2 regions of the Pseudomonas salmasensis genome follow, and region 1 is predicted to be linked to the other one. Evidence: predicted binding sites of a transcription regulator. Region 1 holds the regulator's gene; the other holds the start of a gene.
The links. The regulator sigma-54, encoded in region 1, starts transcription at its own class of promoters, with help from an activator protein. The targets are predictions, from matches to a motif close to ANTGGCATNNANNTTGCTNT.
Positions count from the first base shown of each region.

Region 1 (3,380 bases):
CATCGACATGGTTATCCAGCCGAAGAAGAAGGCCGAGTAATGGCAACCCTGAAAGCCCAGCATCTGGCCAAGGCCTATAAAAGCCGCCAGGTGGTACGCGACGTCAGCCTGTCGATCGAGAGCGGCCAGATCGTCGGCCTGCTCGGCCCTAACGGTGCCGGCAAAACCACCTGCTTCTATATGATCGTCGGGCTGGTCCAGGCAGACCAGGGTCGCGTACTGATCGACGACCTGGACGTCAGCCACCAACCCATGCACGGTCGTGCACGGGCAGGTATCGGCTATCTCCCCCAGGAGGCGTCGATCTTCCGCAAACTGTCGGTAGCTGACAACATCATGGCGATCCTCGAGACCCGCAAGGAACTCGATCGCGACGGCCGCCGCCAGGAGCTGGAAAGCCTGCTGCAGGAATTCCACATCAACCACATTCGCGACAACCTCGGCATGAGCTTGTCCGGTGGTGAACGTCGTCGCGTGGAAATCGCCCGCGCCCTGGCGACCGCGCCGAAATTCATCCTGCTGGATGAACCGTTCGCCGGTGTCGACCCGATTTCGGTAGGCGACATCAAGCAGATCATCCATCACCTCAAGGCCAAAGGCATTGGGGTGCTGATCACGGACCACAACGTTCGCGAGACCCTCGATATCTGCGAAACCGCTTATATCGTCAACGATGGCCAGCTGATTGCCGAAGGCGATGCCGAGACTATCCTGGCTAACGAGCTGGTGAAGGAAGTGTACCTGGGTCACGAGTTCCGCCTGTAAACACAGGGGTATCGCGCTTTTCCCTGGAGCGCGCGGGAGTCAATAGAAACCTCGGTTTTTTTATTGTTACCGCGCTCTAGGCAAAGGCCCCGAGATCAGGCATATAATTTGCTTATGTTTGGCGCTCACGCGCCCTGTCGTGGATGGCGCATTGCGCCGGCGAATAAGGTGTTAAGCCCCTGCCATGAAACCATCGCTAGTCCTGAGAATGGGCCAGCAGCTGACGATGACACCGCAGCTGCAACAGGCCATCCGCCTGCTCCAATTGTCGACCCTGGACCTGCAACAGGAAATCCAGGAGGCCCTGGAGTCCAATCCGATGCTCGAACGCCAGGAAGAAGGCGACGACTTCGACAATGCAGATCCGCTGGCCGACAACATCGAGCAAAAACCCAATCCCGACGTGCAGGAACCCTCCTATCAGGAAACCGCCCCGACGGTGGATAACCTGGAGGAAGGCGACTGGAACGAACGCATTCCCAACGAGCTTCCCGTGGACACCGCGTGGGAAGACGTCTACCAGACCAGTGCCAGCAGCCTGCCAAGCAACGATGATGACGAGTGGGACTTCACCACCCGTACGTCGGTGGGCGAGAGCCTGCAGAGCCACTTGTTGTGGCAACTGAACCTGGCGCCGATGTCCGATACCGATCGCCTGATCGCGGTCACCCTGATCGATTGCATCAATAACCAGGGCTACCTGGACGAAACCCTCGACGAGATCCTCGAGGCCTTCGACCCGGAACTGGACATCGAACTGGACGAAATCGAAGCCGTCCTGCACCGCATCCAGCAATTCGAACCCGCCGGCATCGGTGCACGCACCCTCAGCGAGTGCCTGTTGCTGCAACTGCGCCAACTGCCGGCCAAGACGCCATGGCTCACCGAAGCGCAACGCCTGGTCAGTGATTACATCGACCTGTTGGGCAGTCGCGACTACAGCCAACTGATGCGCCGCATGAAGCTCAAGGAAGATGACTTGCGCCAGGTCATCGAGCTGGTGCAAAGCCTCAACCCCCGCCCAGGTTCGCAAATCGAATCCAGCGAAGCCGAATATGTGGTGCCCGACGTCATCGTGCGCAAGGACAACGAACGCTGGCTGGTGGAGCTGAACCAGGAGTCGGTACCGCGCCTGCGGGTCAACCCGCAATATGCAGGCTTTGTGCGCCGCGCTGACACCAGCGCCGACAACACCTTCATGCGCAACCAGTTGCAGGAGGCGCGGTGGTTCATCAAGAGCCTGCAAAGCCGCAACGAAACCCTGATGAAAGTCGCGACCCAGATCGTCGAGCACCAGCGCGGTTTCCTGGAATACGGCGACGAGGCCATGAAGCCTCTGGTGCTGCACGACATCGCCGAAGCCGTCGGTATGCACGAATCGACGATTTCCCGGGTCACCACGCAGAAATTCATGCATACCCCACGGGGTATTTATGAGCTGAAATACTTTTTCTCCAGCCACGTCAGCACCTCCGAAGGCGGCGAATGCTCGTCCACGGCGATCCGCGCGATCATCAAAAAACTGGTTGCCGCGGAAAATCAGAAAAAGCCGTTGAGTGACAGCAAGATCGCTGGTTTACTGGAGGCACAAGGCATTCAGGTCGCCCGTCGAACCGTCGCCAAGTACCGCGAGTCCCTTGGGATCGCGCCTTCCAGCGAGCGTAAGCGGTTGATGTGACGGGCGGGCCACAGCGTTCCAGTGGTGGGTATTCCTGCCCACCGCTTTATGCACTGGCAACGAAGGAGAAGCTGTATGCAAGTCAACATCAGTGGACACCAGCTGGAAGTCACCAAGCCCCTGCGTGAGTACACCGAGAGCAAACTGAACAAGCTTGCGGGGCATTTTGACAAGATCACCAACGTGCAGGTCATCATGGAGGTCGATAAGCTCAAGCAGAAAATCGAGGCCACCCTGCACGTACCGAATGCCAAGCTCGTCGCCAATGCGGAACATGAAGACATGTACGCGGCAATCGACTCGCTCTACGACAAGCTCGACCGCCAACTCATAAAGCATAAGGAAAAGAATCTGCACCTGATGCAAGGTACAGGTCGTTAACTCTCCCCCCATGATCCGACTTGAAACCATCCTGACCCCCGGCCGTTCACTCGTGAACGTGCCGGGCGGCAGCAAGAAAAAAGCCCTCGAACAAATTGCCAACCTGATCGCACGCGAAGTGCCGGATCTAGAGATGCAAGATGTCTTCGAGGCTCTGATTGCCCGTGAAAAACTCGGCTCAACCGGTTTTGGTAACGGCATCGCTATTCCCCACTGCCGCCTCAAAGGTTGCGAGACACCTGTGAGCGCGCTGATGCACCTGGACGCTCCGATTGATTTCGACGCCATCGACGGTGCCCCGGTTGACCTGCTGTTCGTTCTGCTGGTCCCGGAAGCGGCCACCGATGCGCACCTGGAACTGCTCCGGCAGATCGCCAGCATGCTTGACCGCAAGGATGTACGCGACAAACTGCGCAGCGCCTCCAGCAATGAAGCGTTGTACCAAGTTGTCCTGGATGAACAAAACGGGCAGTAATCATGCGTTTGATCATCGTCAGCGGTCGCTCCGGCTCGGGTAAGAGCACCGCCCTCAATGTGCTTGAGGACAACGGCTTCT
Region 1 covers NZ_CP077083.1:4,578,680-4,582,059, reverse strand. The annotation lists gene lptA (lipopolysaccharide transport periplasmic protein LptA) at 1-40, shown strand, start outside; gene lptB (LPS export ABC transporter ATP-binding protein) at 40-765, shown strand; gene HU731_RS20510 (RNA polymerase factor sigma-54) at 950-2,443, shown strand; gene hpf (ribosome hibernation-promoting factor, HPF/YfiA family) at 2,519-2,824, shown strand; gene ptsN (PTS IIA-like nitrogen regulatory protein PtsN) at 2,835-3,299, shown strand; gene rapZ (RNase adapter RapZ) at 3,302-3,380, shown strand, end outside.

Region 2 (3,380 bases), 1.2 Mb from region 1:
ATGGCACTGCGCACGCGGTCTTTGCTTTCCTTCACTGCGGTTTCGGGCAAGCCCACCAGGGTGAGAGACGGCAGGCCATTGGCCATATGCACTTCGACGGTGACGGCGGGGGCTTCTACACCGACCTGGGCGCGGCTGTGGACGATGGCGAGGGACATGCTCGTTCCTTGAATGGGAGGGCCGCTTCCTGCGGTTTTTTCAAGGGTAGACGAGGTGGAATGGAGCGGGGCGGGGGAGGTTTTACAGAACGTATCCGGGCGGCAACGCAAACAAATGTGGGAGCAGGCTTGCCTGCGATGGCGGTGTGTCAGCAAAGAATCATCCGCTGATGAACCGCCATCGCGGCATAGGTATCTACACAACTTCGTCGGCTGTCGCAGCAAACGGTAACCACGATGCGAAGCGAGTCGCTCTTGATCTTGATCTGCTTTTGATCTTAGGCGCCCCGTTAAACCACGCTGGCCGGAATTCGACAGGGATTTGGGGGGTAAACCGGCAGGGATGCCGGTTTAGCCGCCCCGCGCCATGGATGGCGCGTGGCGGCGGCCCCCCAAATCACTGGCGGATTACGGGCACACCGAGCCTAGGCGAGGTGCCGAGTGGTCGGGCAAGAGCCCTTTTGGTTACTTTTGGCTGGGCCGGCATTCCGGGCTCTTTTCCAAAAGTGACCCTGTCAGAGCGGAACCCTAAGTAGCCGTGACCGCAGGAATGGATATGTACACAATCCAGCTGTGTTGACTGTCAGGCCGCTATCGCAGGCAAGCCAGCTCCCACACTCACCGTGTTTATTCAGCAGAGGGTGGCGTCAACCGTGCTTCAAGTTCCGCCACCTTCGCCTCCAGGCTCTCCAGTCGCGCACGTGTGCGGGCCAGCACCACCATCTGGCTGTCAAACTCTTCCCGGCTGACCAGGTCGAGCTTGCTGAAACCACTCTGTAGCAAAGCCTTGAACTGGCTTTCGATTTCATTGCGGGGCAGCGGGGTGTCGCCGCTGAACAGGCGAGAGGCGTGGCCGCTCAGGGCGTCGAGGAAGTCTTTGGGCGCGAGCATTGGACATATTCCGGAAAACAGTTGGCCGGCAGTGTATCACGCAGCGTCTATAGTCATTTTCACGCCCCGTTGCGCACGGTTTTCGCGCATTGGGGCGGGCGGCCTCGCACTGTTTTGATGCGCATTGCGGCCGCGCAGGCGCCCTGTAGGTGGGCACAAGCGGGCAATGGATTGATTTCAGTGGTTTTTACGGAGCTGGCAAGGTTTCTGCTTAGACGATCATGACCCATGCACTGATGCAGTCGCTGTGACGAATGCAGTGCGCCGACGGATCCGGGGTACAGGGCTCGTCACCAGTGGTTCGCTGGCGTCGCGACGGCAAATGCCGAGGCGACGATGCGTTACAAAGCCAGGCACTGCGCTTAGACTTGAGACGGGTTTGTTTTCCTGGGGCAAGTCCACCAAATTCGGGAGAGAGTTTTCATGAAGCTAGTCACTGCCATCATCAAGCCGTTCAAGTTGGACGATGTACGCGAGTCACTGTCCGAGATCGGCGTGCAGGGCATTACCGTTACTGAGGTCAAGGGCTTCGGTCGGCAGAAGGGTCATACCGAGCTGTATCGCGGCGCGGAATACGTGGTCGATTTCCTGCCGAAGGTGAAGATCGACGTCGCCATTGACGACAAGGATCTTGACCGGGTTATCGAGGCGATAACCAAGGCGGCCAACACCGGCAAGATCGGTGACGGCAAGATCTTCGTGGTCAATCTGGAACAGGCTATTCGCATCCGTACCGGCGAAACCGATACCGACGCAATCTAAGCCGCCAAACCCCAACGCCCCAGGAGAAAACAATATGACTCTGCGTAAATTCGCAGGGCTCGGAGCCCTGCTGTCCATCGTAATGCCAAGCCTGGCCATGGCGGCAGATGAAGTGGCTGCTCCAGTCCTCAATTCCGGCGACACCGCCTGGATGCTCACCGCCACCGCGCTGGTGCTGTTCATGACCATCCCTGGCCTGGCGCTGTTCTACGGCGGCATGGTCCGCTCCAAGAACATTCTGTCGGTGATGATGCAGTGCTTTGCCATCACTGGCCTGATCAGCATTCTCTGGGTCGTCTACGGCTACAGCATCGCGTTCGATACCACTGGTATGGAACAAGGCGTGGTCAACTTCAATTCCTTCTTCGGCGGCATGGGCAAGGCGTTCCTGGCGGGTGTCACCCCGGCCAGCATCACCGGGCCGGCGGCGCTGTTTCCGGAAGCCGTGTTCATCACCTTCCAGATGACCTTTGCCATCATCACCCCGGCGCTGATCGTCGGTGCTTTCGCTGAGCGTATGAAGTTCTCCGCGATGCTGATCTTCATGGCTATCTGGTTCACCCTGGTCTATGCACCGATCGCGCACATGGTCTGGAGCGGCAACGGCGGCCTGATGTGGGACTGGGGCGTGCTGGACTTCGCGGGCGGCACCGTCGTGCACATCAACGCGGGTGTGGCTGGCCTGGTGGCGTGCATCGTGCTCGGCAAGCGTAAGGGCTTCCCGACCACTCCGATGGCCCCGCATAACCTGGGCTATACCCTGGTGGGTGCGGCCATGCTGTGGATCGGCTGGTTTGGCTTCAACGCCGGTTCCGCTGCGGCGGCCAACGGCACCGCGGGCATGGCGATGCTGGTGACCCAGATCGCCACCGCCGCTGCGGCCCTGGGCTGGATGTTTGCCGAGTGGATCACCCACGGTAAGCCAAGCGCACTGGGCATCGCCTCGGGCGTGGTTGCCGGCCTCGTCGCCGTGACGCCAGCAGCTGGCACCGTGGGCCCGATGGGCGCCCTGGTGATTGGCCTGGTCGCCGGTGTGGTGTGCTTCTTCTGCGCGACCAGCCTCAAGCGCAAGCTGGGTTACGACGACTCCCTGGACGCTTTCGGCGTGCACGGTATCGGCGGTATCGTCGGTGCGATCCTTACCGGTGTGTTCGCAGCGCCGGCACTGGGCGGCTTCGGCACCGTGACCGACATCGCGGCCCAAGTGTGGATACAGTGCAAAGGCGTGGGCTTCACCGTGATCTACACGGCGATCGTGACCTACGTCATCCTCAAGGTGCTCGACATGGTCATGGGCCTGCGTGTCACCGAAGAAGAAGAGGCGGTTGGCCTCGACCTGGCGCAACACAACGAGCGCGGCTACAACTTGTAACTACGTGAAAAAAACATGCCCGGCTTGCCGGGCATTTTTTTGCCTGGCGTTTGTCTGTGGCTAAAGGTGCATGGGTTTTTTATCGACTTTGTGATGGGATCCACACAGCACTTTTAAGGGTGCAAATGTCTTACAGGCATGAAGGCGTATTAGGCACTTTGTTTTTTCTCAGAGCGCGCTAGAATGCGCGCCGATGG
Region 2 covers NZ_CP077083.1:3,334,129-3,337,508, reverse strand. The annotation lists gene HU731_RS15075 (YifB family Mg chelatase-like AAA ATPase) at 1-158, opposite strand, end outside; gene HU731_RS15070 (accessory factor UbiK family protein) at 786-1,049, opposite strand; gene glnK (P-II family nitrogen regulator) at 1,473-1,811, shown strand; gene HU731_RS15060 (ammonium transporter) at 1,846-3,183, shown strand.
Region 2: the regulator sigma-54 is predicted to act here: its motif matches at 1,244-1,263, upstream of glnK (P-II family nitrogen regulator).